One region of the Bacillus sp. VA13 genome, then DNA from elsewhere that is predicted to be linked to it. Evidence: riboswitches for the same ligand, from Rfam matches in the RefSeq annotation. Region 1 holds a riboswitch; each other region holds the start of a gene.
What was found. Region 1 has a riboswitch for S-adenosylmethionine ahead of metI (cystathionine gamma-synthase/O-acetylhomoserine thiolyase). Riboswitches for the same ligand answer to the same signal wherever they lie in the genome.
Positions count from the first base shown of each region.

Region 2: linked by a shared signal. The riboswitch ahead of metK (methionine adenosyltransferase) and the one ahead of metI (cystathionine gamma-synthase/O-acetylhomoserine thiolyase) in region 1 are both predicted to bind S-adenosylmethionine.
Region 3: linked by a shared signal. The riboswitch ahead of AC0C66_RS09310 (5-methyltetrahydropteroyltriglutamate--homocysteine S-methyltransferase) and the one ahead of metI (cystathionine gamma-synthase/O-acetylhomoserine thiolyase) in region 1 are both predicted to bind S-adenosylmethionine.

Region 1 covers NZ_JBVQPP010000003.1:314,155-326,236, forward strand. Annotated here, with positions in the region: gene manP (PTS mannose transporter subunit IIABC) at 1-418, opposite strand, end outside; gene manR (mannose transport/utilization transcriptional regulator ManR) at 569-2,515, opposite strand; gene AC0C66_RS13550 (putative quinol monooxygenase) at 3,032-3,313, opposite strand; gene AC0C66_RS13555 (response regulator aspartate phosphatase) at 3,595-4,758, shown strand; tRNA gene AC0C66_RS13560 (tRNA-Val) at 5,034-5,106, opposite strand; gene AC0C66_RS13565 (DUF819 family protein) at 5,280-6,470, shown strand; gene AC0C66_RS13570 (GNAT family N-acetyltransferase) at 6,541-7,083, shown strand; gene metC (cystathionine beta-lyase) at 7,116-8,288, opposite strand; gene metI (cystathionine gamma-synthase/O-acetylhomoserine thiolyase) at 8,281-9,402, opposite strand; SAM riboswitch class I at 9,471-9,594, opposite strand; gene AC0C66_RS13585 (esterase family protein) at 9,762-10,484, shown strand; gene AC0C66_RS13590 (YjcG family protein) at 10,521-11,036, shown strand; gene AC0C66_RS13595 (GNAT family N-acetyltransferase) at 11,041-11,463, shown strand; gene AC0C66_RS13600 (hypothetical protein) at 11,537-11,791, opposite strand; gene AC0C66_RS13605 (ATP-dependent helicase) at 11,911-12,082, shown strand, end outside.
Region 2 covers NZ_JBVQPP010000001.1:1,529,345-1,541,426, forward strand. Annotated here, with positions in the region: gene ytpA (phospholipase YtpA) at 1-144, opposite strand, end outside; gene AC0C66_RS07900 (gamma carbonic anhydrase) at 193-708, shown strand; gene alaP (alanine permease AlaP) at 968-2,359, opposite strand; gene asnB (asparagine synthase (glutamine-hydrolyzing)) at 2,496-4,394, opposite strand; gene metK (methionine adenosyltransferase) at 4,543-5,745, opposite strand; SAM riboswitch class I at 5,913-6,051, opposite strand; gene pckA (phosphoenolpyruvate carboxykinase (ATP)) at 6,249-7,832, shown strand; gene AC0C66_RS07925 (DUF2584 domain-containing protein) at 7,871-8,113, opposite strand; gene AC0C66_RS07930 (alpha/beta hydrolase family protein) at 8,165-8,938, opposite strand; gene AC0C66_RS07935 (ABC transporter substrate-binding protein) at 9,088-10,092, shown strand; gene AC0C66_RS07940 (ABC transporter ATP-binding protein) at 10,105-10,887, shown strand; gene AC0C66_RS07945 (ABC transporter permease) at 10,862-11,674, shown strand; gene ytkD (RNA deprotection pyrophosphohydrolase) at 11,700-12,082, opposite strand, start outside.
Region 3 covers NZ_JBVQPP010000002.1:212,046-218,928, reverse strand. Annotated here, with positions in the region: gene AC0C66_RS09315 (5-methyltetrahydropteroyltriglutamate--homocysteine S-methyltransferase) at 1-1,100, shown strand, start outside; SAM riboswitch class I at 1,169-1,275, shown strand; gene AC0C66_RS09310 (5-methyltetrahydropteroyltriglutamate--homocysteine S-methyltransferase) at 1,353-2,489, shown strand; gene AC0C66_RS09305 (3-hydroxybutyrate dehydrogenase) at 2,541-3,314, opposite strand; gene AC0C66_RS09300 (CoA transferase subunit B) at 3,331-3,987, opposite strand; gene AC0C66_RS09295 (CoA transferase subunit A) at 3,984-4,700, opposite strand; gene AC0C66_RS09290 (GntP family permease) at 4,724-6,142, opposite strand; gene AC0C66_RS09285 (methyltransferase domain-containing protein) at 6,294-6,883, opposite strand, start outside.

The DNA.
Region 1 (12,082 bases):
CAACAATAAAAGGAACCATAAATGAAACGCCGTTCATTAAATGACGGTAAATCGGATTTTGTTTCTTCTCCTGATGATTACCGGATTCCGATTTTGAAGCGGAACGATAGACCGGTATATCCCCGCTAAGTGCTTTTTGAATCAATTCTTCCGGTTTGCGGATGCCGTCCTGAACCCCGACAGACAGCAGTTTTTTGCCTATAAATCGATCTTTGTTTACCGAGCGGTCTGCCGCAATAATGATCGCGTCCGCTTCCCGAATTTCCTCTGCGGTTAGCTCATTTTCTACCCCGACTCCGCCCTGGGTCTCAACCTTGATGCTAACGCCTAATCTGTCAGCTGCTTTTTGCAGATTTTCCGCTGCCATATACGTATGGGCAATTCCGTTCGGACAAGATGTAATCGCTAACAGTTTCATACGAAACCTCCTTTAAAGTGTGAATAACAAGATCTTGTCTCAACTGTATACCGAAATCATGCCGTTAAAATCGCTTTTTTTTACCATAAGTTCCGGAAATAACGGCATTTTTCCTTATAAACAAAAAAAGCAAGGAATGCCTCCCTGCTTTTAATAATCCAAATAAGATAAAAATGTCATGACGTTTGTTTCTTTCGTCAGCTTCTGCACGAAGGCCGGCTGCTCACTCAGGTATGAAAGCTCACGAAACAGCTGCTTTGTCATATTTTGATCCTCATGTTTGACAGCCAGCATAAAAACAAGCGATACTTTCTCATTTCCCCAATCAAGCGGCTCTTTTAATGTGGCAATTGCGATTGCTGATTGTTTGATATATTTAGCGTTCGCATGAGGAATGGCTATGCCTGCCCCAATGTTTGTCGCCGCCATTTTTTCCCTCATCACCGCATGAACCGCGTATTCCTTTTCAACATAGCCTTTCTCAAACAAAGCTGTCGCCAGCTGTTCAATTACCTTATAGCGGTGCTCTGCCTCTTGCTGTAAAAAAACCAAAAAAGGAGTCGTATTGTTCAGCATCTGAAAGGTTTTTTGTTTTTGGCGCTGTGGTTTATCAAGCTGATGCACAAATGCAAGTAATTCCTTCTCATCTGAAGGCTCCAAAAGCGGAGATACAACAATATATGGGATCGTTATATTTTCCAGAGCTATGGTTGAAATGACAAGATCGATATCCTCATGCTGTTTTATGAAGTCCTTTAAATCGGCTTTTGCGATACAGGCCATTACAGCGATTTGATGACATTTCCGTTCAATTTTTGTCCGCAGCAATTGTGACATCCCAATACCCATGTGACAAACGATGATCGCCTTTTTATGTGTATCACTGCTGTGATGCAGCCGTTCGATTGCTGCCTGAAAATGCAGCGTTAAATATGCTGCCTCTTCCTCAGGGATATGAAGATCAAACGTTTGATTGATGTCTTCCAGAACGTCAATGATCAGATGAAACAAATAAGGGTACATCTTTTTGATGTCATTAAGCATAGGATTTGATACAGAAAGATCGTAGCTCAGCCGCTGTAACACTGTATTGAGATGAATATTCAATCCGTTGATCAAATCCTGATCTTTATGAAAATCCAGCATTTTCAGCTCTGAAACACGGTTGATTAAATGCCTTACAACCTTTGGAAGCACTGCATTTTCAAGGTTTTCTTCTTTCTGTAATGGATATCGAACTTTCCCGCCCAATATATGTAATGTCAAATACACGGCCTCTTCTTCAGGAAAGCGGATTGCAAAAACCGGTTCAAGCCGTTGTAAACAAGCAAATGTCCATTGATATTCTTTCTTCTTTTTTACTGCTGCCAGTTCTCTTGGAGATATCGAGATCGGCTGCTTCATTTTGATTCGGCGGATCATGAACAATGTATGCAACAGCAAACTCTCAAACGTCTCATCTGTGAAATAAAGCGAATGCTCTTTTTGTAATGATTTGATTTCTTTCGCTACAAAATCTACTTCGTGACTTAAGAACTTACTTTTAATAAATTGGCTAGTAAACTCCGTGTTATCAATCAAATCAGATATTCTTGCCAATGCTTTTCTTTTATTTTTTTCGTTCCCATCAACCTTCAAACCAAGCCGCTGCTTCGAAACCAGCGTGAGGTCAAATCGCTTCAGCCACTCCTCTACCGCACATAAATCCTTTTTAATGGAAGATCGATTGACAAAATGCTGAGCGGCAATTTCTTTTGCAGAAACAGGCTTTAGATTCATTAATAAGTCATAAGCAATTTGCAACATTCTTTCCTCATCGGTTCGCTGCCTAGAATAAAAATGTTCTGTATGTAATTGTTGGCTTAACCAGGTCCTTTCCTGTTCATCTATATGTAAAAAGACGCCCAACCCTGGTTTCCGAATGAGCTGAGCATGAGAATGTTCATTGAGGTAATCCTCGATCGCTTTCAAATCATTCCTGATCGTTTTTTCAGAACACTGTACCCTGTCTGCGAAATCTTGCACAACTAAATAGTCATCAGGTTCAGATAACAACAGATACAAAATCTCTTTTTGCCTTGTATTCATGTATTTCATCTGTTTTTCTATCCTTCCTGTCAATATCCACTTGAACAAATAAATAGTATAAGTATACTATAAATGTAACCGTTTACATTATAACGTAAAATCATAGATTCAAAAGTTTCGTTTTTTACCGAAGGTTCCGGAAAAAAGGTTTTTTTATGTTATGAGAGTGTTCTATGATCAAGTACGTTACCCGCTTCCTATTCCCATTTAATAGAATAAGAAACGCTCAGACACGTAATGGTCCACCGCTATTCTCCGCCTTAATACGACTAAGTCAACGCAAAAAAACGGCTAGAAACGTGATAACGCCTCTAACCGCCGTGTATGATTCCGACTGGGCTCGAACTAGCGACCTCTCCCCTGTCAAGGTAGTTGATGCCTTTTGAACAAGTATATTCGATTCTGACCAGCCCTATAACTTCAAGGCTATTGAATTGTACATCTGATGACTTCTGAATGAAAAGGATGATTGTTGATAGAGTTGGACAACAAACTGCCAGCTTTATTCTCTTTTTAAAAAGCCTTTTAATCATTCACATTGCTTTTCATTAACCATTCTACTTCCGTTAATTCTTGTTGTTGAACGTCTTTTGTGTGTTTTTTCGTGAAATGGGTTTTCACAGCTTCTTCGTTTTCCCAAATCTCCCAAAGCATTATTTTACGTTCTGATGGATCAAGCGGATAAGCATGGAATTTGATACACCCTTCTTCTTTGTTCGTTTCTTCCTCAAGTTTTTTGAATTCCTTCATTATTTCATTAAGGTCTTTATCACTGATGATTTTTAAGCATGCCGTTATGTAATGCATCGAAATTGCCCCTCTTCATATCACTTTATGGCTTTTCATTATAACATTTTCTTGAAAAATGTAGATATCATTTATAAATCATTAAACGACATTGGGAGCCTTTTAGACCAACTTTCTATAATTCTAAAGCAAGCTAAAGGGTCCGTATCAGATGTCCTTATTTATGCTTATTCTGACCTTTATTTCAGTCTGAATAGAAAGTTTTTTCGAAAAATGGTTCTATTAGAGTGTGCCCTTGGTGGTATAATATTAAATATATGTAAATAAAAGGAGGTATTTGATTGTCTGTTTCGGATTTAATCCCATATCATTATGTAACTACAGACATTAATCATTGGTATGTTGTCATAAAGCAGGGTCGAGTTGAGAAAGCAAAAGAAATGAAACAAAAAGTTGAAAAAGAATTCGATATGATGGAGAAAAATGAAAAAGTAGCAGTCTATCTCCAGCTATTAAAGCTACGGCACGAAATAATGCTGTCGTATCTCGAACCTGACTCTGTTAAAAATATAGATGGTGTTTATTCTGATCTCAAAAAGACAAGGGAAAATATGGCCCCTGAATCCCTCACGAATACAATAGAGTTCTATTATAATTTTTTTACCGGCATGTATCATTTTAGAACAAGAGATTTAGTTATTGCTTTAACTTATTATCGCGAAGCTGAAAAATATCTTGATTTATTAGATGAAAACGCAAATACAGATAAGGCAGAGTTCTATTTCAAAGTGTCTGAAGTCTATTACTATATGAAAGAGACTCATTTTTCAATGAATTATGCTCAGCGAGCATACTCTATATTTAAGGAGCAAAAAGATGCTCAGGGTAACCTTACATATGGCAAAGAAATGGTCCAATGTCAATTTGTTATATTTGGGAATTGGCTAGACAAAATGTGTTATGAGGATGCTTTAGAAACAGCTGAAAAAGCTTTAAAAGATGCCTTAGAAATAGGGGAGCAACATTTAATTGGTTCAGCTCATTTTAATGTGGGGTTATGTTATAATAACCTTGAAGAACTTGACAATGCTGAGAAACATTTTCAAATTGCCTATGAAATTCATAAGGATCGAAAGCACATTTATGAGTCCAAAGCGATTTTTAATCTTGCATATGTCAAAGCAAAGAAGAATGATGTAAAGGCTGCATTAGAATTATACCAGGAAGGTCAGAAGGTTGCTGCCCGACACAACAACCAGGAAGTAACCGAGAAATTAAAACTGGTTAAAGGTCTTTATTTATCATTTGACTTACAAACACTTAGAGAAGTGTTCAAGTTCTTCAAAGAGAAAAACCTTTATGGTGATATGGAAGAATACGCTGTTGCTGTTGCTGATTTTTTGACCAACAAAGAAGACAGACATGATGCGGTCGATTTTTATCAAATGGCAATTGAAGCACGTAAACAAATTCAAAGGGGGAAACATTTAAATGAAAAAATGTAAAATTGCAATTTGTTTAGCGCTCTTGCTTGGCATTGTTGGAGTATCCAGCGCTTCATACGCTCTTTCTGAGCAGTCCACTTATAAGGTCGCAGATAGAGCAGCAACTTAATATGATATTGAAATAACCCCATTTTGGACTTTAGAAATGGGGTTTTTATTTTATCTTCTCAACTCAATATTATTCCTAGGTTTTCATTTAAATCATATACTGCATTAATAAAACCGACAGCCCCTATAAAAAGTAAAAAACCCTTGCTGTGCAAGGGTTTAAGCTATGATTCCGACTGGGCTCGAACCAGCGACCTCTACCCTGTCAAGGTAGCGCTCTCCCAGCTGAGCTACGGAATCATGATATGTATGTGTTGCTGGGTATGTTGTTGTCTTTCTGACAAGTTCTATTATATAACCTTCCCTTCTATTCGTCAACTGCTTTTTCAGAAAAACTTTTTTTCGGACTTGCTGTTCCGTTCCCCGGCTATTATAATATGTCTTAATTTTCTAACAATAGGAGTGATGGGGTTTTGCATTCTTTGATTTCTTCTGATGATGTTTGGGTATTGTGGGGGTTTATTGCGGTGTGGGCGGCAGTGAGCATCGGGCTGGAGCAGCGCTTTAAGTGGGCGTCCGCTGTGTCGGGTGCTATCATTGCGCTTTTAGGTGCTATGGTGTTTACAAATATAGGAGTGCTTCCTGTTGAGTCGCCTGTGTATGATACTGTGTGGGCTTATGTGGTGCCCCTGGCGATTCCCCTTTTGCTGTTTCAGATCAATGTGCGGCAGATTTTTAAGGAAAGCAGGCGTTTGCTGTTTATTTTTCTGATTAGCTCTGCTGGCACTGTGCTTGGGAGCGTTCTCTCTTTTTTTCTTTTCAAACAGCATATTCCTTATCTCGATAAAATCGGCGGGATGATCAGCGCCTCATATATCGGCGGCGGGATCAACTTTGCGGCGATGGCGGCAAAATTTGAGACACCGGGGGAATATGTGTCAGCTACCGTTGTGGCTGATAATGTTATGATGGCGCTTTTGTTTTTTATATTAATCAGCATTCCTGCAGTTAAATGGTTTCAGCGGCATTATGCTATGCCGTTTGAAGAAAAAGTAAAAGCCGATGGAAAGAGCGGAAACAGTGCAGAAAGCTATTGGAAACGGAAGGACATTTCCTTAAAGGATATCGCTTTTAATGCTGGTGCTGCTTTTGCGCTTGTTGCAGTTAGTGTGAAGATTTCCGGCTTTTTTAAAAGCCTTTTTTCTCATCCCCTTTTGACCGGAACGCTTGGCGATCAGTATCTGATGCTCACGTCTTTAACTGTTCTTATCATTTTTCTATTCCCGCGTTTTTTTGAAAGGCTTAATGGATCTCAAGAGCTTGGAACCTTTTTGATATATTTGTTTTTTGTGGTGATCGGCATTCCTGCAGATCTGCGCTTAATCGTTACCAATGCGCCTTTTATTCTATTATTTGTGTTTATCATTGCGATTAGCAATTTAACTGTTTCCTTAGCCGTCGGAAAATTGTTCCGCGTGCGGCTTGAAGAAATTCTGCTCGCTGTCAACGCTGCTGTCGGGGGGCCTACGACAGCGGCTGCGATGGCAATTGCCAAGGGATGGCGGGAACTTGTCGCCCCGATCATGCTTGTTGGTACGCTCGGCTACTTAATTGGGAACTATGTCGGCACCTTTATGGGAAACTGGTTTTCTTCTTTCTTATAAAAAGGATTTTTACACTTTCCTCAGAATAATGTAAGAGGAATGCTGACATGAGAACGGAGAGATCACTGATATGTTAAAAGGAAAAAACATCTATGTAAGACCTTTAGAAGTAAAGGATGCGGAAGAAAATCTGCGGCTGCAAAGCGAAAATCAGGATTTCTTTGAACAGTTCTCCATGATACGCGCAGACGATTACTATACGGTTGAGGGGCAAAGAAAAAGAATAGCAGAGTATCAGCAAAGACTGGAGGAAGATGAAGAGTATCATTTCGGCATTTTCGCTGCGTCAGACAATACATTAATCGGTACGGTTTCGCTCTTTCAAATCATCCGCGGGGCGCTGCAAACTGCGTTCATCGGGTATTTTTTAGACAAAGCCCATAATGGAAAGGGCCTTATGACAGAGACCGTCAAATTGATTGTTGATTTTGCGTTTCACGAATTGAAACTGCACCGTATTGAAGCCGGTGTGATGCCCCGCAATCTCGGGTCCATGCGTGTATTGGAAAAAGCGGGATTTCATAAAGAGGGCATCGCCCGAAAAAATGTGAAAATCAACGGCGTTTGGGAGGATCATCAAGTCCTCGCGATTCTGAATCCTGATGATGAATAACAAAAGAAGCCGGGGCCATCCCCGGCTTCTTTTTATCGAACCGCCACTGGCGCAATTTCTTTCAGCGCTTGTGCGAAATCACGTTCTAAATCGTCTGCATGTTCGACTCCCACGCTAAGACGGAGCAGGCCGTCTGTGATGCCGCGTTTTTCACGCTCTTCCTTAGGCATTGCCGCGTGAGACATCGTTGCCGGATAAGACAAAATCGATTCCACGGCGCCGAGGCTTACAGCAAAGACCGGAAGTGATACATTCTCTACTAATTTCTTAACGGCCTCTTTGCTTTCAAGCTCAAAAGATAGCACGGCGCCCGCTCCCGTTGACTGGCTTTTATGGATTTCAGCGCCCGGATGATCAGACAGCCCCGGATAATACACGCGTTTCACCGCCGGATGCTTCTGGAAAAATTCCGCAAGCCGCTCAGCTGTTTGACTTGCTTTTTCTAAACGGACCTGCAATGTTTTTAATCCGCGCAGCACAAGCCAGCAATCTTGCACGCCAAGGACGGCGCCGAACGAGTTTTGCAGCTTATACAGCTGCTTCCCAAGCTCTTCATCCTTTACAGCAGCCAGGCCTGAGAGCACATCACTGTGTCCGCTCAAGAACTTTGTTGCACTGTGAAGCACAATATCCACACCGAGATCAAGCGGACGCTGCAGTGCAGGTGTCATGAATGTATTGTCCAGAAAGGTCAAACAGCCGTTTTCTTTTGCAAGCTGAACAACCGCTTTAATATCAGTAATCCCAAGTGTCGGATTTGACGGTGTCTCCATATAAATGACCTTTGTATTCGGCTTGATATTCCGCGCCACTTCGTTACTATCCGTCATATCAACAAACGTGTGCTCAATGCCAAACCGGGTCAGCACCTCTGTTACCATGCGGAAGGTTCCGCCATATACATCTTCTGTCACAAGAACGTGGTCACCCTGTGACAGCAATAAAAATGCTGTTGAGATCGCAGCCATGCCTGAACTGAAAGCAAATCCTCTCGTTCCGCCTTCCAGTGCGGCAATTGTTTCTTCGAGTGCTGTTCTTGTCGGCGTTCCTGAGCGGCTGTAATCATATGCGCCAAACTCTTCAAATGAAGATTGGTGAAAAGTTGATGCGTGCTGGATCGGTACACTGACCGCTCCTGTTGTGCCGTCTGTTTTAAATGGATTGTGCACGAGCTGGGTTTCCAGCGTCCAATTGTGATTACTCAAATGAAACAGCTCCCTCTTTGACCTGACATAACGCCTGTTTTAAGTCTTCTTTTAAATCTTCCGCATGTTCAATTCCGACTGAAAAACGCAGCAAGCGATTGCAGACTCCGTTTGCGATGCGGATTTCTTCAGGAATATCCATGTGCGTCTGTGTGGCAGGGTATGTAATAAAGCTCTCCACCCCGCCGAGGCTTTCTGCAAAACAAATGGTTTTCAGCGCTTTTAAAAATGGATTGACCCACTCTTCTTTCTGCAGACGGAAGGACAGCATGCCGCCTTTTCCGGGATATAGTACATCAGAAATTTCTTCCTGCTCTTCTAAAAACGCCGCAAGCTCCTGCGCGTTTGCCTGATGCTGGCGCATTCTGAGGCTCAGCGTCTTCATTCCTCTCATCAGAAGCCACGAATCAAACGGAGGCAGGACGGCGCCGATCGCATTTTGGTGTTGAAACATTTCCTCACCAAGCTGCTCATCCTTTACAACGACAAGTCCCGCAAGCAGGTCGTTATGCCCGCCTAAATACTTGGTTGCACTGTGAATCACAATGTCGGCTCCCAGCTCAAGCGGCCTTTGCAAGACCGGTGTATAAAATGTATTATCAACGATCAGCAGAAGACCGTACTCTTTTGTGATCCGGGCGACCTTTTCAATGTCCGCCTCCTGCATGAGCGGATTTGTCGGTGTTTCCACAAACACCGCTTTTGTATTCGGCGTAATCTTAGAGCGTAAACAGTCCTCATCACTGAAATCATCATAATGAAAGGTCAATCCATATTTTTTCCATTCGTTTTCAAACAGACGATACGTGCCGCCATATAGGTCCGATGAAACGATCAGTTCATCTCCGCTTTTAAACAGCGCCATAATCGTTTGGATGGCAGCCATTCCCGAACTGAAGGCAAGCCCTCTCGCTCCGTTTTCTAAGCTGGCGATCGCGTCCTCAACAAGCTGGCGTGTCGGATTTTTTGTGCGAACATAATCAAATCCGGTAGATTCTCCGATTCCTCTGTGGCGGTATGCTGTTGATAAATAAATAGGAGGACTCACTGTTCCCGTTACTTCGTCGCTTCGGTTTCCAATTTGGGCTAATTTCGTTTCAACGTGCTGTGACATATAGCTGACACCTTCCCTTTTCAAAATAAAAAACCCCTTCCTCATAAGAAGAAGGGGTTTAACGCTTCTTCTTATCTTCCAAGCATAAAAAACGCTTGCTGGATTTAGCACCTTGGCGTTTTGCACATAATGCAAAACAAGCCGGTTGCTGAGGTTTCTAAGGGCCAGTCCCTCCACCTCTCACGATAAGAAATATCGATTTCAATTTTCTGATAGTTTTATATTAGCGCAATTTGCAGTTTATTTCAACACTTTTTTCTTCGAGTTCCGAACAGTTTAAAGAGAGAAATTTCTAATAATTCATGGTACAATAATGGAAAACAGCAAGAAAGTCTAGCGATGTCCTGGAGGAATGTATTATGGCACCGAAAAACGGCACAGTGCAAGAAAAGAAATTCTTTTCAAAAGAGCTTAACGAGGAAATGACATTGCTCGTTTATCTGCCGTCCAACTACTCCCCGCTTTATAAATACCATGTCATTATCGCGCAGGACGGCCACGATTATTTCAGGCTGGGGAGAATCGGCAGACAGGTCGAAGAATTGCTGTCCAAGCGAGAAATAGACCGGAGCATTATTATCGGTGTTCCTTATAAGGATGTAAAAGAGCGCAGAAAAACCTATCATCCGGAAGGCTCAAAATTTTCGGCGTATAAACGGTTCATCGCCCATGAGCTCGTTCCGTTTGCGGATGACGAGTATCCAACCTATCAAGTCGGCTACGGTCGGACGCTGATCGGTGATTCTCTCGGAGCGACTGTTTCTCTTATGACAGCGCTTGATTATCCGAATATGTTCGGAAACATCATCATGCAGTCTCCCTATGTTGACAAACATGTATTGGGAGCTGTGAAACAGTCAGACGATATCAAACACCTCTCTATTTATCACCAAATCGGAACAAAAGAAACTGACGTCCACACGACAGACGGAAACATTCTGGACTTTACAGAACCGAATCAGGAGCTGAAACAGCTGCTGGAGGAGAAGCTTTCCGATTATTATTTTGAATCATTTGACGGAGATCACAAATGGACATACTGGCAGCCGCTCATCACGCCGGCGCTGAAAAAAATGCTTTGATATTCTATCATACTTTATTTCCAGGAGGGACATAATATGAAATACGGAATCGTTTTATTTCCATCAAAAAAACTCCAAGACCTTGCGAACTCTTACAGAAAGCGCTATGATCCGAGCTATTCCCTGATCCCGCCCCATTTGACGCTAAGAGCATCGTTTGAATGTAAAGAGGAGAAAGCGGATCAGCTTGTATCACATCTGAGAAACATCGCAAAGGAGTCCCATCCGATCGTTCTCAAAATGACAAAATACAGCTCATTTGCGCCTGTCAATAATGTCATTTACATCAAAGCAGAGCCGACGGAAGAATTAAAAACACTCAATGAAAAGTTATACACCGGTGTGTTGGCTGGTGAACAGGAATATAATTTCGTTCCGCATGTGACGGTCGGCCAAAATCTTTCCGACGATGAGCATTCAGATGTGCTGGGACAATTAAAAATGCAGGAAGTGTCGCATGAAGAAATCGTTGATCGTTTCCACTTGCTTTACCAGCTAGAAAACGGATCGTGGACAGTATATGAAACCTTCTTGCTAGGCGGAGGAGAATAATCGTTTGGAAGCAGTTATCGCAAAAAATGAAAAACAAATGAAAGATGCATTTTATGTAAGAAAAGAAGTCTTTGTCAAAGAACAAAACGTACCTGCTGAAGAAGAAATTGACGAACTTGAAAATGAGTCGGAGCATATCGTCGTGTATGACGGCGGAAAGCCTGTCGGCGCCGGAAGATGGCGTATGAAGGACGGCTACGGCAAGTTAGAGCGGATTTGCGTATTGAAAAGCCACCGCTCCTCCGGTGTCGGCGGCATCATTATGAAGGCACTCGAAAAAGCGGCGGCAGACGGCGGCGCTTCCGGTTTCATTTTAAACGCGCAAACGCAGGCTGTGCCGTTTTACAAGAAACACGGGTATCGCGTGCTTTCTGAAAAAGAATTTCTCGATGCCGGCATTCCCCACTTACAAATGATTAACGACTAAACAGTATCCGGGTCTATTGAGATCCGGATTTTTTCCGCACATAAAAAACCGTTCTCTTGATGTGAACGGTTTTTTATACATATCGATTAATATAAGTGCCCATTCCTTTTTCTCGCAATCTCTTATAAAGAGAGCGCTTACGTTTTGTCTCGTTTACTTTTCTTTCAGCGGCCGTTTGATTCTCCTGCTGCTTTTCAAGTTCCTTGTATACCCGCTGAAACGAGACATAGTTGATTTTTTCGGTTCCGGCGTAATCCTGCTTATGTCCAATCGTTCTATTTGCATATTGAGCGTATTGCTGGTTCTGAATTTGACCTGCATATATCATACGATACCCACCCTTCTGCTGTCTCTTTTCCCTTAAACTTACTTTTTGAAACACGTTTCTTTTGATATGATAGTCTTTGTCTGTAATGAACACCTTTTTTTGATTGGGAGGATCCCTGTTTGAAATGCGCCCGACTGAATGATCGAACTATACATTTACATACATATTCGAGAGAACATTACCAATTCCTCTTTGAAGAAGGAATAAAAGGACATTTATTTTGTTCTCATTGCGGAAAACCCGTTTTGTTAAGGCTCAATATCGCCGATCCGCCGGAGTTTATCCACCGCC
Region 2 (12,082 bases), on a different contig from region 1:
CTGACCCGGCAAGTCGCCCATGACAACGTGATAACCCGAAGATCTCCACATTTCAATCAGCCATTTATATCGTCCGTGATATTCACTTGCCCCGTGAATCATCACAATCACGGCAACAGGTCTGTCTGCTTTCCAGGTCCACATGCTCTTCACCTCATACGAAATTTAAATAGAGAAAGAAGGATGAATACTATGATCTACCCTTATAAGGAACACATGCCAGATATCCACCCAACAGCCTTTGTAGCTGATAATGCAACCATTACCGGTGATGTCGTTATCGGAGAACAGTCCAGCATTTGGTTTTCTGTTGTCATAAGGGGAGATGTCGCGCCGACTAGAATCGGAAACAGAGTCAATATCCAAGATTTAAGCTGCCTCCATCAAAGCCCGAACCGGACGCTTCTCATTGAAGATGACGCCACGATAGGCCATCAGGTTACACTTCATAGCGCTGTTATCCGCAAGAACGCCTTAATTGGTATGGGCTCAATCATCTTAGACGGAGCCGAAATTGGCGAAGGCGCCTTTATTGGTGCCGGCAGTCTTGTCCCGCCGGGAAAGATCATTCCGCCTGGCCATCTCGCTTTTGGCCGTCCTGCAAAAGTCATACGCCCTTTGACCGAAGAAGACCGACAAGATATGCAAAGAATACGGTCGGAATATGTAGCAAAGGGCCAATACTATAAATCACTTCAACAAACATAAGACCTGCTTCGTCTTACTTTACCATTTTTCAAATTATGTTTGAAAGCAATAACCATTGTTTACCCGGACGTCATGACAGTTCGGGTTTTGATTTCTCCATAAAACGTTCACATACGGCATCAAACGTATGACTTTTATCTTATCATAAAACTTGTTCCGCAACTGTAAGCTGTCCCTGCAAAAAAATATGTTCCTATTCTTTCCTGTTCTCTATTTTCTATGACCACACACAAAAAGAGCCCGCTGGGAGCTCTTTTGGTCAGCTGATATTTCGTTCGTTGGCAGCAGCCGCATTTTTCTTATGAAAACCTTTTCCATAATACACGGCAAGTAAGATAAGAAACCAAATCGGCCCGACAATCACGGCTACCCTTGTATCGGGACTGTAAGCCATAAGAATAACGACAAATGCTAAAAATGCCAAAGATACATAAGACGTAAACGGAAAGAAAGGCATTTTGTATTTTAAGTGTTTCTTTTCTTCCGGCCGCAAGCTTTTCCGGTATCTAATTTGAGAAAGCAAAATGATCGCCCACGTCCAAATCGCTCCGAAAGTTGCAATGCTTGTGACCCAAGTAAACACCTTTGCAGGTACAACATAGTTTAACAGCACTCCGACTAATAAAGCGCCCGCTGAAGCCAGAACAGCTTTACCCGGGATGCCGCCTTTCGTCAGCTGCCCGTATGCTTGTGGTGCCTCACCCTGCTCCGCTAAGTTAAACAGCATCCGCCCTGTGCTGAAAATGCCGCTGTTGCATGAAGACAGCGCAGCCGTCAAGACGACAAAGTTAATGATGCCTGCTGCCGATGGAATGCCCACTTTTTCAAATGTGAGGACAAACGGGCTTCCTTGTGAGCCAATTTCCTGCCATGGGTAAATAGACATAATAACAAATAAAGCGCCTACATAAAAAATCAAAATACGCCAAAATACCGTATCAATTGCTTTGGCCAACGATTTTTGCGGGTTTTTCACTTCACCAGCCGTTACCCCGATCATTTCAATCCCTAAATAGGCGAACATCACCATTTGAAGTGACAATAAAACCCCTTTTATTCCATGTGGGAAAAATCCTCCGTTGTTCCACAAGTTGCTGATTCCGGTTGCAATGCCTCCATTGCCGACCCCTGCGATGATCATCAATAAACCGACAGCAATCATTGATAAGATTGCAACAATTTTAATCAAAGCGAACCAAAATTCCAGCTCTCCGTAAGCTTTGACAGCCAAGAAATTAACACCCGTCATAATGACCAGCGCCGATAATGCCCAAATCCAGTTTGGCACGTCCGGAAACCAGTACCCCATATAAATCCCGACAGCAGTGATTTCGGCCATACAGGTGACAACCCATAAAAACCAGTAGTTCCACCCTGTTAAATAACCTGCAAGCGGTCCCAAATAATCACGGGCATAGCGGCTGAAGGAGCCAGCGACCGGTTTTTGAATGGCCATTTCTCCAAGCGCTCTCATAATAAAAAACATGACCAGGCCGCTTATGGCATACGCTCCCAAAATACCCGGCCCTGCTAATTGAATAGCTGATGCGGAGCCGAGGAACAATCCCACTCCTATAGCAGCCCCTAAAGACATTAAAGAAATATGCCTTTCTTCGAGTCCGCGGTGCAGCTCTTGTTTTTGTTTTTGCATGCTTTCTTCTCCCCTAGAAAAAAATATCAATAAATTATTTTTCTGAATTTTCCGTGTGGATTGGGTAAATCAATGATGATGGAGAAATAAAAGGATAATAACAAGGCTTTCGACGAATCGAAAGCCTTGTTGTCTGTTACACAAAGATGACTTCTTTAGGCTGATGGCTCAGCTCTTCAGGCATATACCGTTTTTCGATATTGATGCTGTGCCAGATCATAAAGATCAGTACAGTCCATATTTTACGGCTGTTATCAGCCTTGTCCGCACAATGGTCTTCAAGAAGCTGAAGAACATAATCCTTGTGGATATAAGCATCCGTTTGGCTTTCCTGAATCATGTTCCGCACCCATTCGTTCATTTCGTTTTTCAGCCAATGACGGATCGGTACAGGGAAACCAAGCTTTTTGCGGTTTAATACGTGCTCAGGCACAATTCCTTCAGCGGCTTTGCGAAGAAGATACTTCGTCGTGCCGTTCTTCGTTTTCAGCTCATCAGGAATTTTTGAAGCGACGTCAAATACGACTTTATCCAAGAACGGCACACGCAGTTCCAAAGAATTCGCCATCGTCATTTTATCCGCTTTTAACAAAATATCGCCGCGCATCCAAGTATGGATATCGACATACTGCATTTTGTTGATATCGCTGTATGAGCTGCTTTCTGTAAAGTAAGTTTTTGTCACATCACGATATGAAAGATTCGGATTATAATGCTTCAGCAGCTGTTTTTTAACAGATTCCTCGAAAATTTTCGCGTTACCGATATAACGATCCTGAAGCGGAGTACAACCGCGCTCAAGCAGGCTCTTTCCTCTCATACCTTCAGGCATAACAGCCGCAACGTGCAGAAGCATCTTTTTTAGGCCTGACGGAATGCGTTCAAACGGTTTAAGCGAAAGCGGCTCACGGTAAATGTTATATCCGCCGAAGAGCTCATCCGCACCTTCACCTGATAAAGCAACCGTTACATGTTTTTTCGCTTCTTTTGCAACAAAGTACAACGGAATCGCTGCAGGATCAGCAAGCGGATCATCAAAATGCCATACGATCTTCGGAAGCTCGTTCATGTATTCCTCAGGCGAAATGACTTTACTGATATTTTCAATGCCAAGTGCCGCTGCAGTTTCTTTCGCTACATCGACTTCACTAAAGCCCTGCTGTTCAAATCCGACAGAGAATGTTTTTAAGCTTGGATGAAATTCCTTCGCAACGGATACAATAAAGGAAGAATCAATTCCGCCAGACAGGAATGAACCGACAGGAACGTCACTTCTCATATGAACGTTTACAGAGTCATAGATCGCGTCTCTGACTTCTTTCACAAGCTTATCTTCTTCAGTCTGAACTGGCTTAAAGTTCGCTTTGAAATACGTTTTGAATGTGATATCGCCGTCCGGGCGGATTGTGAACTGTGAACCCGGCTCTACTTTTTTCACATTGGCATCAAGCGTGTTTGGTTCAGGAACGAATTGGAAAGACATGTACTGCTGCAATGCCTCTTTATCTATTTCAATATCATTCTGAGCAACCATTAAACTTTTTCTCTCTGAGGCAAAATAAACCTGATCATTGATCGTTGTGTAGTACAACGGTTTAATGCCGAATGGATCTCTTGCTCCATAAAGCACATGATCGTTTTTATTCCAAATCAGAAAGGCAAACATACCGCGGAGTTTGGACGCCGCTTCTTCTTTGTAGTGACGGTAAGTCGCAAGAAGAACCTCTGTGTCCGAATCCGTGTTGAATGTATACCCCTTTGCTTCAAGTTCTTCTCTCAATTCAATATAGTTATAGATTTCTCCGTTAAAGATAATCCAATATGTTTCATCTTCATATGATAAAGGCTGTCCGCCATTTTCTACATCAATAATGCTGAGCCGTCTGAATCCGAATCCAACGTGCTCATCATGGAAATATCCATCACTGTCAGGACCGCGGTGAACGATCATTTGGTTCATTTGTTTGATTAGTTCTTCTTGATCAGCGGTTTGAGCTAACGGATGCTTGTTAAAAACCCCGACAAATCCACACATAGTATTGCCTCCATAATTAAAATTGTCATCATTGAACCCCTATTTATAGACGCTGTGAATAGTATTTGGTTTCACGGTTATGTAAAAAAATAAACATGAATACAACGTGAAAAAGGGAAAGCCGCTTAACGAGTAAGCGGCTATAAAGTTATTCTCCTAACGCTTCTTTACGCAGCTGCTCCGCTTTGTCTGTACGTTCCCACGGAAGATCAACATCGTGGCGTCCAAAGTGGCCGTACGCAGCAGTTTGTTTGTAGATCGGACGGCGTAAATCAAGCATTTTGATAATGCCGGCAGGTCGTAAATCAAAGTTATTGCGAACAACTTCAATCAGTTTTTCCTCAGAAGCTTTACCGGAACCGAATGTGTTGATTGAGATTGATACAGGCTGTGCAACACCAATCGCGTAAGCAAGCTGTACTTCGCAAGAATCAGCAAGCTCAGCCGCAACGATGTTTTTCGCAACGTATCTTGCTGCATAAGCCGCAGAACGGTCTACCTTCGTTGCATCCTTACCTGAGAACGCTCCTCCGCCGTGGCGCGCATAGCCGCCGTAAGTATCAACGATGATTTTGCGTCCTGTAAGTCCCGCATCCCCTTGAGGGCCTCCGATAACGAAACGTCCTGTAGGGTTGATGAAATATTTTGTTTCTTCATCAATCAGCTCTTCAGGAACAACCGGATTGATAACATGTTCTTTAATGTTGCGCTGGATTTGCTCAAGCGTAATTTCAGGGTGGTGCTGAGTTGAAATAACAATCGCGTCAATGCGGACAGGTTTGTTATTTTCATCGTACTCAACCGTTACCTGTGTTTTGCCGTCAGGGCGAAGGTATGGAAGAATATCTTCTTTACGGACTTCACTCAGGCGGCGGGCTAATTTATGAGCAAGTGAAATTGGAAGAGGCATAAGCTCTTTCGTTTCGTTGCACGCGTAACCGAACATTAAACCTTGGTCACCCGCACCGATCGCTTCAATTTCTTCGTCGCTCATTGTGCCTTCACGGGCTTCAAGCGCTTGGTCTACACCCATTGCAATATCAGCAGACTGCTCGTCAATTGATGTTAAAACCGCACAAGTTTCCGCATCAAATCCGTATTTCGCACGTGTGTATCCGATTTCTTTAATGGTTTGGCGAACCGTTTTCGGAATGTCAACATACGTAGATGTTGTGATCTCTCCGCTGACAAGCACCAAACCAGTTGTCACAGACGTCTCACAAGCAACACGCGCGTTAGGGTCTTTCTTTAAAATTTCATCTAAAATGCTGTCAGAAATCTGGTCACAGATTTTATCCGGATGCCCCTCCGTAACAGATTCTGATGTAAATAAACGACGATTTTTACTCATGATTTGCTTCCTCCTGCACAAGGCCTCCCGAAAGACCTTGTATATATGATACGGAACTCGCTCCCTCTTATACAATGTAACGTTATATTAGAGAATGTTAATTGGCATATTTATGAAATAAAAAAACCTTTTCCATCGAGGAAAGGGTTTGGTCTTTGTGCCTTTCACTCTTATCGCTCAAGGAATCATACAACCTTGCAACAGGTTAGCACCTTGGTTGTCTCACACAGTTGAACATAATAAATAACAGAGAAACCGGTTGCTGGGCTTCATAGGGCCTGTCCCTCCGCCAGCTCGGGATAAGAGTATCCGCTCAATGAAATATCTTATCGTAAAAGGGTTTGCAATGTCAATATGATTCAGAAGAAATAGGCACCTATATCGAGGGAAAACATTGGAAAACGCACACACAAAAAACAATAAATAGTATAGACTATTTGAAAATATATGTTATACTAATTCACAATTAGCAAAACACAAAAAACGATAAAGGAAGGTTTCATATGAACTCAGTTGATTTAACCGCTGATTTACAAGCCTTATTAACAAGCCCAAATGTGCGTCATAATTTATCAGCAGCACAGCTTACAGAAAAAGTACTCTCCCGGAACGAAGGCATTTTAACTTCCACGGGTGCTGTTCGGGCGACAACAGGCGCTTATACAGGACGCTCACCTAAAGACAAATTTATCGTGGAGGAAGAAAGCACGAAAAATAAGATCGATTGGGGGACGGTGAATCAGCCGATTTCAGAAGAAGCGTTTGAGCGGCTGTACACGAAGGTTGTCAGCTATCTGAAACAGCGAGATGAGCTGTTTGTTTTCGAAGGATTTGCCGGCGCAGATGAAAAATACAGACTGCCGATCACCGTCGTAAATGAGTTCGCATGGCACAATTTATTCGCAAGACAGCTGTTTATCCGCCCGGAAGGCAATGATAAGAAAACAGTTGAACAGCCGTTTACCATTCTTTCTGCTCCGCATTTCAAAGCGGATCCAAAAACAGACGGCACACATTCCGAAACCTTTATTATTGTCTCTTTCGAAAAGCGGACGATCTTAATCGGCGGAACAGAGTATGCCGGAGAAATGAAGAAGTCCATCTTCTCCATTATGAATTTCCTGCTCCCTGAAAGAGATATTTTATCCATGCATTGCTCTGCCAATGTCGGTGAAAAAGGCGATGTTGCCCTTTTCTTCGGACTGTCTGGAACAGGCAAGACCACCCTTTCAGCCGATGCTGACCGCAAACTGATCGGCGATGATGAACACGGCTGGTCTGACACAGGCGTCTTTAATATTGAAGGCGGATGCTACGCCAAGTGTATTCATTTAAGCGAAGAAAAGGAGCCTCAGATCTTTAACGCGATCCGCTTCGGGTCTGTTCTCGAAAATGTTGTTGTGGATGAAGATACACGTGAAGCCAATTATGATGATTCATTCTATACCGAAAACACGCGTGCGGCTTACCCGATTCATATGATTGACAACATCGTGACACCAAGCATGGCAGGCCACCCTTCAGCAATTGTATTTTTGACGGCTGATGCATTCGGAGTCCTGCCTCCGATCAGCAAACTGACGAAGGAGCAGGCGATGTATCATTTCTTGAGCGGTTATACGAGCAAGCTTGCCGGAACCGAACGCGGTGTGACATCTCCTGAGACGACGTTTTCCACATGCTTCGGCTCACCGTTCCTGCCGCTTCCTGCTCACGTCTATGCTGAAATGCTCGGCAAAAAGATCGATGAACACGGCGCAGACGTTTTCTTGGTCAATACCGGCTGGACCGGCGGCGGCTACGGTACAGGCGAGCGCATGAAGCTTTCTTACACGAGAGCGATGGTCAAAGCAGCGATTGAAGGCAAATTAGAGGATGCAGAAATGATGACTGACGATATTTTTGGCCTGCATATACCGGTCCATGTTCCTGGCGTTCCTGATCATATCCTTCAGCCTGAAAACACGTGGAGCAACAAGGAAGAATACAGAGAAAAAGCTTTCTACCTCGCAAATGAATTCAAAGAGAATTTTAAAAAGTTCGCACATACAGATGCCATTGCACAGGCAGGCGGCCCTCTCGTTTAAAAAGCAAAAGCCAAGAGCAATTACGCTCTTGGCTTGTTTTAATTGACAGAATGCAAAGAAGTCAGCTTGTACGTAATGATGGTCCGGCCGTCTTCCCATTGAAGTTTCTGCACTTCAGCTGTGCCTGACTTTTCGCCGAACTTTGTTTTGCGCACATCCATCGGAATCTCCATCGGATATACACGGTATCCGTCTTTCTCTAACGTAAATATATTTTCATCTATTCGAACTTCTTGTCCTTTTGTCACAATCAGTGTATTAAATTCAACAGGCATTCCCAAAGTGAAATCCCCTTTCGTTCTCTTTTTTCTTTATCATAACATATTTCACCGTCAGCGGTTTTTCATCCATTGCGTGAGCTGCCGCACGATACGCCGGTTTTCTTTTGGCGGGAAATAATGTGTGAATGTACTGTAATACCATGTCTCCACCGGCTTATGCAGCTGTTTTAGCTTCTCTTCAAATAAATAGGAATGCTGAATCGAAACATTTTGGTCTTTTTCTCCATGGATTAATAGCACGGGTGCCTGAATTTTGTTTACTTGGTCAAACGGTGTTCTCCATTTGTATTCCTCAGGCACCTTTTTCGGTGTTCCGCCGATGACTCTTTTCATCATTCGCCGCAAATCCTGCCGCTCCTCATATGTAAGGATCATATCACTGACGCCTCCCCAGGAAACGAATGAAGCTGCATGCCGGCCCATTTCAATCGCAGTGAGCATTCCCATAATTCCGCCGCGGGAAAAACCGAAGATATGGATTCTGTCCTTCTTAACATTTGGATGCTGCTGAAGCAGGCGAAAAGCGGAAAAAGCATCCTCTCTGTCTTCCCCGGCAAAATCCTCGTTGCCTTCTCCTCCTTGATTTCCTCTGTAAAAAGGAGCAAACACAACAAACCCTTGGGTTGCAAACTGGATAATCCGGCCAGGCCGAACCATGCCCACGCTTTTAATCCCGCCGCGCAAATATAAAAATCCGTCATATTGTCCCGGTGCCGCCGGCTCAGCCAAAAGCCCCTTTACCCGTAAGCCATTTGAAAGATAGCAGATCGTATACAGACGCACATGCTGGCTTGGCGACGGAAATCTTCTTTTCTCAACAATCAAAGCAGCCGCCTCCTTTTTCTATATGCTTTCCTTACTCCAAAATTACATCCTGAGAACCTGACTAGGCATTCACACATTTTTATACCCATCATACGATATGTAAAGCAAAAAAGGATATAAACTTGATGCTAAATAAGGAGGTTGTCTATGTGAACAAATGGTTAAGGCTGGGCTGCGCCTGTGTCGGCAGTATATTTCTGATGATCGCCCTAGCGGCTTGCAAGCAGGAAGAAACGCTCACCAAAGTCAAAGTAGCTGAAGTGACCCATTCGATTTTTTACGCGCCTTTATATGTTGCTGAGTCTAAAGGATTTTTCAAGGAAGAAGGGCTTGATGTCGATGTAAATACGACCTGGGGCGGCGACAAAACGATGACATCGCTTCTTTCAAACGGCTCAGACATCGCACTTGTCGGGTCAGAAACATCTATTTATGTCGAAGCGCAAGGAGCTAAAGACCCTGTCATTAATTTCGCCCAGCTGACTCAGACAGACGGAACGTTTCTTGTCGCGAGAGAAGATGTTAAACAGTTCGACTGGGATCAGCTGAAAGGAAAAACGTTTCTCGGCCAAAGAAAAGGCGGCATGCCGCAAATGGTCGGTGAGTATGTGCTGAACAACCATAAGATTGACCCGCATAAGGATATTGACCTCATCCAGAACATAGACTTTGCCAATATCGCCAATGCATTTGCTTCTGGAACCGGCGAGTATGTGCAGCTCTTTGAACCGCAAGCTTCTCTCTTTGAGAAAAAAGGCATCGGCCATATCGTGGCTTCGTTCGGAGAAGAATCAGGCCAGGTTCCTTACACAACTTTCATGGCAAAACAAAGCTATCTGAAAAAACATGAAGACACAGCCGTCAAGTTTACAAGAGCTATTTATAAGGCGCAACAGTGGGTGGAAAATCACTCAGCGAAAGAAATCACAGACGCCATTAAAGATGAATTTGATGATACCGATCCAGAAGTCATCGAAACATCCATTGAACGCTATAAAAAGCAGCATTCGTATTCGCCAGACCCTCTTCTCAACGAAAAAGAATGGGAGCTGCTCCAAACCATTATGGATCAATCGGGAGAACTGCCGAAGCATATTCCATACAATCAGCTTGTAAATAAACAAATTGCCGAAAAAGTCACCTCGGAAAAATAGGAGGCGCCATCTATGTCTTTCTTACATGTCGACCATGTAACCCATACTTATTTTTCTGTTAAAGAAAAAACGACGGCCGTACAGGATATTCATTTCGATGCCGAAAAAGGTGATTTCATCTCATTTCTCGGCCCAAGCGGCTGCGGAAAAACAACACTGCTTTCCATTATTGCCGGCCTGATTGAGCCCTCGGAAGGCAGAGTTCTGATTGAAGGCCGTGAGCCGAATCAAAAAGAACATAACATTGGCTACATGCTTCAGCAGGATTACTTATTTCCCTGGAAATCTATCGAGGAAAATGTGCTTCTCGGTTTAAAAATCGCCGACACGTTGACGGAAGAAAGCAAGGCTGCTGCGCTCGGTCTATTGCCGGAGTTCGGCCTCATAGATGTGGAGAAAAAATATCCGAAGGAGCTGTCGGGCGGAATGCGCCAGCGGGCCGCGCTTGCAAGAACTCTTGCGCCAAATCCAAGTCTGCTTTTGCTGGATGAGCCATTTTCCGCGCTTGATTTTCAGACAAAGCTGTCACTTGAAAACCTGGTTTTCCGTACATTAAAGGAGTATCAAAAAACTGCAGTGCTTGTCACACATGATATTGGGGAAGCGATAGCGATGAGCGATACGATCTTTTTATTTTCAAACCAGCCGGGCACCATCCATCAGATTTTTACCATTCCTAAGGAATTGGCCGCGATGATGCCTTTTGACGCCCGCCAGGAGCCATCCTTCCAGACGCTGTTTCAAACGATATGGAAGGAGCTGAATTCTCTTGAGAAACAGCAAAGAAACGATTGATCTGCTTCACGAGCAATATCAATTCAAACAGAAAAAAGAAAAATGGAATGTCCATTCCTTTCAGCTTGCCATATTTATTCTCTTTTTCTCGGGTTGGGAAATCTCCAGCAGGCTCGGCTGGATCGATCCGCTGATCTTCAGCTCTCCGTCAGCTGTTTGGCATTTATTGCTGGAGAAGATCGGTGACGGGTCTTTACTGTCACACATCGGCGTCACTTTATTTGAAACGGTGCTTGGCTTTTTGCTTGGAACGTTTATGGGCACGTGCCTCGCTGCCTTGTTATGGTGGTCCAACCGGCTTGCCAGGATTTTAGATCCGTATCTTGTGATTTTGAATGCAATGCCGAAAGTGGCTCTGGGCCCGATCCTGATTGTCGCGCTCGGTCCCAGTTTGATCAGCATTATTGCGATGGGGGCCATCATCAGCGTTATTATCACAACCATCGTTGTGTACACCGCTTTCCAGGAGGTTGACGAAAACTATATAAAAGTCATGAAAACATTCGGCGCAAAAAAATGGGTCATTTTTAAAGAAGTGATTCTGCCCGCATCCTCCCCCGCTATTATTTCAACACTAAAAGTAAATGTCGGTTTATCATGGGTTGGCGTCATTGTAGGAGAATTCCTTGTTTCTAAGGTCGGATTGGGATATATGATTATTTATGGTTTCCAAGTCTTCAATTTTACACTCGTCTTCTTAAGCCTGCTGATCATCGCCATATTCGCCACTTTGATGTATCAGGGCGTAGAGCTGCTGGAAAAGAAATGGACGAAGGGCAGGACATAAAAAAAACCGGCAAATGCCGGTTTTTTTATTCGATCCATCCAGCTTCTTTCAGTTTTTTCAAACTGATTGGAAGAACGGAATCCTTCATAATAAAGCTGAATTTTTTATTGCGGGAAAGGTTCTCCGGAAGCTCATGAAACAAAACCGGGCCTTTCGTTTCAAAGTAATCAGCTTGCTTTTCAAGCTTTTCTATAACTGCAAAATATATATTCTTCACAATCACTTTTTCTTTACCGAGAACTTTATACTGTCCGAGGTACTTGAGGCTTTTCACTCTCGCACCCGTCTCTTCCTTTACTTCCCGGAGCGCCGCCTCTTCTGCGCACTCCATCGGCTCTACTTTCCCGCCCGGAAACTCATAGCCTCTGTCCTCATGTTCTGTTAAAAGCCATTTGCCGCCAAAACGGC
Region 3 (6,883 bases), on a different contig from region 1:
CAGAAAAACAAATCAAAGCTCCTTTCCGTGCCGATCATGTCGGCAGTTTACTGCGATCTGCTCCGGTGAAAGAAGCCCGGCAAAAAAAAGCGGCTGGCGAGATCACTGCGGAACAGCTTCGTGATATCGAAAATCAAGAGATCACCCGCACTGTGGAAAAACAAAAAGAAATCGGTCTCGATGTGGTAACAGACGGGGAATTCCGACGTTCCTGGTGGCATTATGATTTCCTGGAAGGGCTTGACGGTGTGGAACCGTTCATCCCGGCTGAAGGGATTCAGTTCCATCATGCGAAAACAAAAGCACGCAGCATCAAAGTGACGGGAAAACTCGATTTTACGAGCCACCCCGCGCTTGCCGATTATCAATTTTTACATGAGACTGCCGGTGACGCGACACCAAAGCTGACGATTCCGAGCCCGAATATGCTGTTTTTCGGTGAAAAAGCCGATAAAGGGATTTATGACGACCAAGAGGAATACTTTCATGATCTGGCCCAAGCGTACAAAAAAGCAATCAAAGCCTTCTATGACGCTGGATGCCGCTATCTTCAGCTTGATGATACGTCATGGTCTCTCTTCTTTGAGGAAAAAGGCAGAGAGGTCGTCCGAGCGCTTGGCGGCGATCCAGAAACATTGCCTGCCTTATTCGCCAAAACGATTAACGATGCAGTGGCAGATCGGCCTGATGATTTAGCAATCACGATGCACATTTGCCGCGGCAACTTCCGTTCAACTTGGGCGGCATCTGGAGGCTATGACGCTGTAGCGGAAACGATTTTGGATGGCTTACATTTGGACGGCCTGTTCTTGGAATACGATGATGACCGCTCCGGTAACTTTGATCCGCTCCGTTTCGTGAAACGCAAGGATCTGCAAATTGTACTCGGTTTGATTACATCGAAATACGGCGAGCTTGAAAATCCTGAGGATGTGAAGCGCCGAATCAATGAAGCGGCGCGCTTTGTCAGCCTGGATCAGCTGTGCCTCAGCCCGCAGTGCGGTTTCGCCTCTACAGAAGAAGGCAATCTTTTGACAGAGGAGCAGCAATGGGCGAAGCTGCGCCATGTGATCGACATCGCCAACGATGTGTGGAGATAATCTATCATTGACAGAAACATAAAATGTGTGAATAATAGATACTATCAGAAAATTTCATAAAAAGGTTTTCCTTATCAAGAGAGGTGGAGGGACTGGCCCTGCGATACCCGGCAACCGCTGTTTAACAGAATGGTGCTAAATCCTTTAGAGCAATGATTGCTCTTGAAGATAAGGTTGAGATTGTCATACAAGCTCTTCCTTATCCAAAGGAAGAGCTTTTTTATATTCGAATGGAAAGAAGGAATGGACAACATGCCACAACAAACAACACCCGCAGAACAAAAATCACTTCAAAGAAAAAAACCGCCGTTTCGCGCGGATCAAGTCGGAAGCCTGCTGAGATCTGAGCCCGTTAAAAAAGCGCGGCTGCAAAAAGCGGCCGGCGAGATTACGGCTGAGCAGCTTCGCCAAATCGAAAACGATGAAATCACCCGCATTGTGGAAAAACAGAAGGAAACCGGCCTGAACGTCGTGACAGACGGTGAATTCCGCAGAGCGTGGTGGCACTTTGATTTCCTTGAAAACTTAGATGGCGTTGAGCCGTTTACTCCTGAGCAGGGCATTCAATTCCATAACGTACAGACAAAAGCACGCGGCATAAAAGTGACCGGTGATATCGACTTTTCAACTCACCCAATGCTTGAAGATTACTCCTTTCTCCATAGCATTGCCGGTGACGCGACACCAAAGATGACAATCCCAAGCCCGAATATGCTGTTTTTCCGCGGAAAGCTGGAAAAGGATGCATACAAAAACGACTATCACCTTTTCCAGCACGATGTATCCAAAGCATATAAAAAAGCGATTCAAGCGTTTTATGACAGAGGCTGCCGCTACCTCCAGCTTGATGATACAGCATGGGCTGTTTTCTTATCTGAAAAAGGCTTAAAACAAATCGAAGCGTTCGGAACAACGCCTGATGAGCTTCGCCAGCTGTTTGCGAAATCCATTAACGACGCGATTGCAGACCGTCCGGATGACTTGACCGTAACAATGCACATTTGCCGCGGCAACTTCCAGTCCACTTGGACAGCGGAAGGCGGCTATGACGCAGCAGCCGAAACCATTTTTGACGGCTTGAACCTGGACGGGCTTTTCCTAGAGTATGATGATTCACGCTCAGGCGGATTTGAACCACTCCGTTATGTGAAGCGCTCTGATCTTCAGCTTGTCCTTGGCTTAGTGACATCTAAATTCGGTGAGCTTGAACATCCAGACAATGTAAAACGCCGTATCGAAGAAGCGTCCCGCTATGTGAGCTTAGACCAGCTTTGCCTCAGCCCTCAATGCGGATTCGCTTCAACTGAGGAAGGCAACAAGCTGACTGAAGAACAGCAATGGGCGAAGCTGCGCCATGTGGTTGAGATCGCTAACGATGTTTGGAAATAAGCAAAGAAAAAACACACTTGATTCCCTGGCGGAGCAAGTGTGTTTTTTATGTTATTGAGCGGTATAGCCTCCATCAAGGACGACAGCCTGCCCGGTGACACCCTTCGCTTTCTCGCTTGCCAAAAACACCGCATAATCCGCGATTTCCTTGACGGAAAGCAATCGTTTTTGCGGCACAAGCGGAAAAATGACCTGTTCAAGCACGGAGTCGTAAGGGACATTTCTCGTTTTCGAAAGATCGCTCAGCTGATTGCGGACAAGCTGTGTATCGACATAACCCGGACAGAGCGCGTTGACTGTAATGCCGTGGGGCGCACCTTCCAGCGCCCCCACCTTTGTCAGTCCAATGACGCCGTGCTTGGCACTATTATAAGCGGATTTCCCCGCAAAGCCGACTAAACCATTAACAGATGCGATATTAATAATTCTGCCAAACCGCTGTTTTTTCATGATCGGAAAAACATGCTTCATCGCGATGAAGGGCGCCGTCAGCATAACCTTGATCAGCTGTTCAAAGGTTTCTGTCGGAAACTCTTCAATCGGGGCGACGTGCTGAATACCGGCATTGTTCACCAAAATATCCAAGCGGCCGTATCGTTTTTGGATGGCGTTTACCGTATCAGCGACTTGCGCTTCCTTTGTCACATCACACGGAATGGCTGCTGCGTCAAAACCTTCTTCTGCAAGCTTGGAAGCGGTCTTTTCGCATGCTTCCTGATGAAGGTCCGAAACGATGACGCTAGCGCCTTCACGGGCGAATTCCCTCGCGATTTCGAATCCGATTCCGCCGGCTGCCCCAGTCACCAAGGCGACTTGTTTTTTCATGTCAAACACCCTCCCATTAAGAATTTTGTTTGATCACAGACTGGCTTACAGCGAAAGCGGCTTCTGTTTTTTCATAAACCTCTTCAATTGTGACACCTTCCTGAAGCTCCGTCAGTGTCATGCGGCCGTTATCAAAATCAAAAACAGCCAAATCCGTAATCAGCCTGTGTACGACTTTCTGGCCTGTCAGCGGAAGCGAGCATGTTTTTTTCACCTTTGACTCGCCATGTTTATTGACATGTTCCATGATGACAACGATCCGTTTCGCCCCGTTGACGAGATCCATGGCGCCGCCCATCCCTTTTACCATTTTCCCTGGGATCATCCAATTGGCCAAATCGCCCTGCTCAGAAACTTCCATGCCGCCGAGGATAGCCAAATCGATATGCCCGCCTCTTATCATTGCGAATGACTCAGCGCTGTCAAAATAGGAAGCCCCCGTCACTTCAGTGATTGTTTCCTTTCCTGCATTGATCAAATCCGCATCTTCCGTTCCTTCCACAGGATACGGACCGATCCCGAGCAAGCCGTTTTCTGACTGAAGCATGACGTGAACGCCATCGGGTATCTCATTTGCGACAAGCGTTGGCATTCCAATCCCAAGATTGACGTTCATGCCATCCTTGATTTCTTGTACAGCCCGTTTGACCATTCGTTTTCTCGCTTCTTTCATTTCGCCTCACCCTTTCCCGCCGCTTGTCGGACTGTTCGCTTTTCAATCCGTTTTTCATGGCTCGCGCCAAGCACCACATGCTGTACGTAAATTCCCGGCGTATGGATATGATCTGGATCGAGCTCTCCCGCTTCCACGATTTCTTCTGCCTCGGCAATCGTAATCTTCCCTGCCATGGCGGCAACGGGATTGAAATTTCTCGCCGTTTTCCGAAAAACCAAATTCCCCATGGTGTCCGCTTTCCACGCTTTGACAATCGCCACGTCGCCGGTGATGCCTCGCTCCAGTACATATGTCCGGCCTCCGAACGTTTTATGTTCTTTTCCCTCTGCTATTGAAGTACCAACGCCTGTCGCCGTGTAAAATCCCGGTATGCCCGCACCGCCTGCACGAATTCTCTCAGCGAGCGTTCCTTGGGGAACAAGTTCAACCTCAAGCTCTCCGCTTAAAAACTGCCGCTCAAAAATTTTATTTTCACCGACATAGGATGCGATCATTTTCTTGATTTGCCTGTTAGCCAAAAGCAAACCAAGCCCCCAGTCATCAACTCCGCAATTGTTGCTGACAACGGTTAAATCCTTTACTCCCTGATCTCTTATCGCCAAAATGAGCTGTTCAGGAATGCCGCAGAGCCCGAATCCTCCTGCGATCAGTGTATCTCCATCATGAATCAGTTCCGCAGCTTCCTTACTTGATGACAGTACTTTTCCCATATTGATGCCCCTTTCGTTTTCTCTTACACTAGACCGGTCAGGCTGTAAATCGCGATCACAGCAAATACGGCAGCCGTTTTAATGAGCGTGATTGCAAAAATATCCCGATACGATTGCCGGTGAGTTAGTCCTGTCACGGCCAGAAGCGTGATAACAGCGCCATTATGCGGCAGCGTATCCATGCCGCCTGATGCCATCGATATGACTCGATGCATCACTTCCGGCGGAATGTTGTAAGCCTGAATCGCCTGCAAGTATTGATCCGACATCGCGCTTAGTGCAATGCCCATACCTCCTGAAGCCGATCCGGTGATCCCCGCCAGTGCAGTTGTCGTGACGGCCCCGTTCACAAGCGGATCGGTAAAGGTGTGCGAGATTCCGCTGCTCAGCTTGTGAAACCCCGGCAGCGCGGCGATAACGCCGCCGAAACCATACTCGGCACCCGTATTCATAGATGCCAGCAAGGCACCGCCGATCCCTTCATTCAGCCCTTCCTTCATTTGGGCAAACACCCTTCTCCAATCAAATAAAATCGTTGTAATGATGCCAATCACCAGAGCGAGCTCCACCGACCAAATAGCAGCCGCTGAAGAAATATCGAGCTTGCCGAATTCCTTTAATCCGATCGATGAAAAATCAAATCCATTCGGATACCACTTTGGAAGGTATATGGTGAAACATTTATTCACTGCACCTACGAGTATAAGCGGGACAAAGGCAAGCGCATGCTGCACCGGGCTTTTGTCCGGTTCGGCCGTGAACTCAGGCGATTCAAGAGCAGCAGTATTCTCCGAATCAAAACCGCCGTAGCCTTCGCCGGATGTCTGCGCTTTTTTTCGCCTCGATTCCAAATACATCATGCCCGCTGCCAGCACAATCACTGCGCCGAACAAGCCAAGCCAAGGAGCGGCATAAATGTCTGTTTTGAAAAACGTCGTCGGGATGACATTTTGAATTTGCGGCGTCCCCGGAAGTGCGTCCATTGTAAATGTAAAAGCCCCTAAAGCAATCGTTCCCGGGATGAGGCGTTTCGGTATGTTAGCTTCTCGGAACAGATTTTTCGCAAACGGATACACGGCAAACACGACAACAAATAGGCTGACGCCGCTGTACGTCAAGATAGCGCCCATCAGCACAATGGCAAGTATCGCTCTTTTTGCCCCGACAAGCCTGACAATCGTTTTCGCAATCGATGCCGCAAGCCCGGACATTTCAACGACTTTTCCAAAAATCGCACCGAGTAAAAATACCGGGAAATACAGCTTAATAAAACCCGCCATCTTCTCCATAAAAATCGAGGAGAAAAAAGGAAGCACATGGCTTGGATCTGTCAGCAGCACCGCAAATAACGCGCAAATCGGCGCAAACAAAATGACAGAAAATCCCCGATACGCCGTAAACATCAGCAAGCCTAACGCCAATAGAATGATGATCAGTTCCACACACATCCCCCATTTCCACGGATGGGAAAGCGTTTACAAATACTCTCCGCATCGACCGTTCCCGTCCCCTTTCCATATGTACGGGAAGCGGGGGCCAACTATTCCGATTAAAAAAAGGAAAGCTCCTTTTTTCGGAGCTTTCCTCTGCCATTCATTTCATTCCTATTAAGATATCAACATCAACCGTAATATCGGCTGATTTCATCTCTTTCAGCAGCCTGACTCTGTCTTCCGGCGCAGACCAGGCGAGCGGCGTCATCTGGAGCAGCCAATGTATCGCTTGGCGATCAAGCGTTTTGACATAACGCAGCCTCACATGATGGCTGTGTTCAACATTCGCTGTAAAACGCTCAACAGCTGCCATATTGGAATACGTACGCCTTGGTGAATCAGTATATAAAAATTGCCTTAATTCTATTAAATAATCTTTTCGCGGCACTACTTTTATGAGCATGCCATCATCCTTCAGCAGCCTATGAAACTCTGCATAATTGGATGGTGAAAAAATCGACAAGACAACATCGAATTGGCGGTCATGAAAGGGAGCACGCGCCACATCGGCAACCGCCCACATCTGATCTTTGAATGTCCTAGAAGCTTTTATAATCCCATCCTTCGAAAGATCGATGCCGGCTCCCGTCGCTGTTCTCCCCGCATAATCAAACCCGCAAAGCGCATTCAGATGAGATCCCTCACCGCACCCGCTGTCCAAGATGGTGAATGCTTCTTGACCAGATTTGG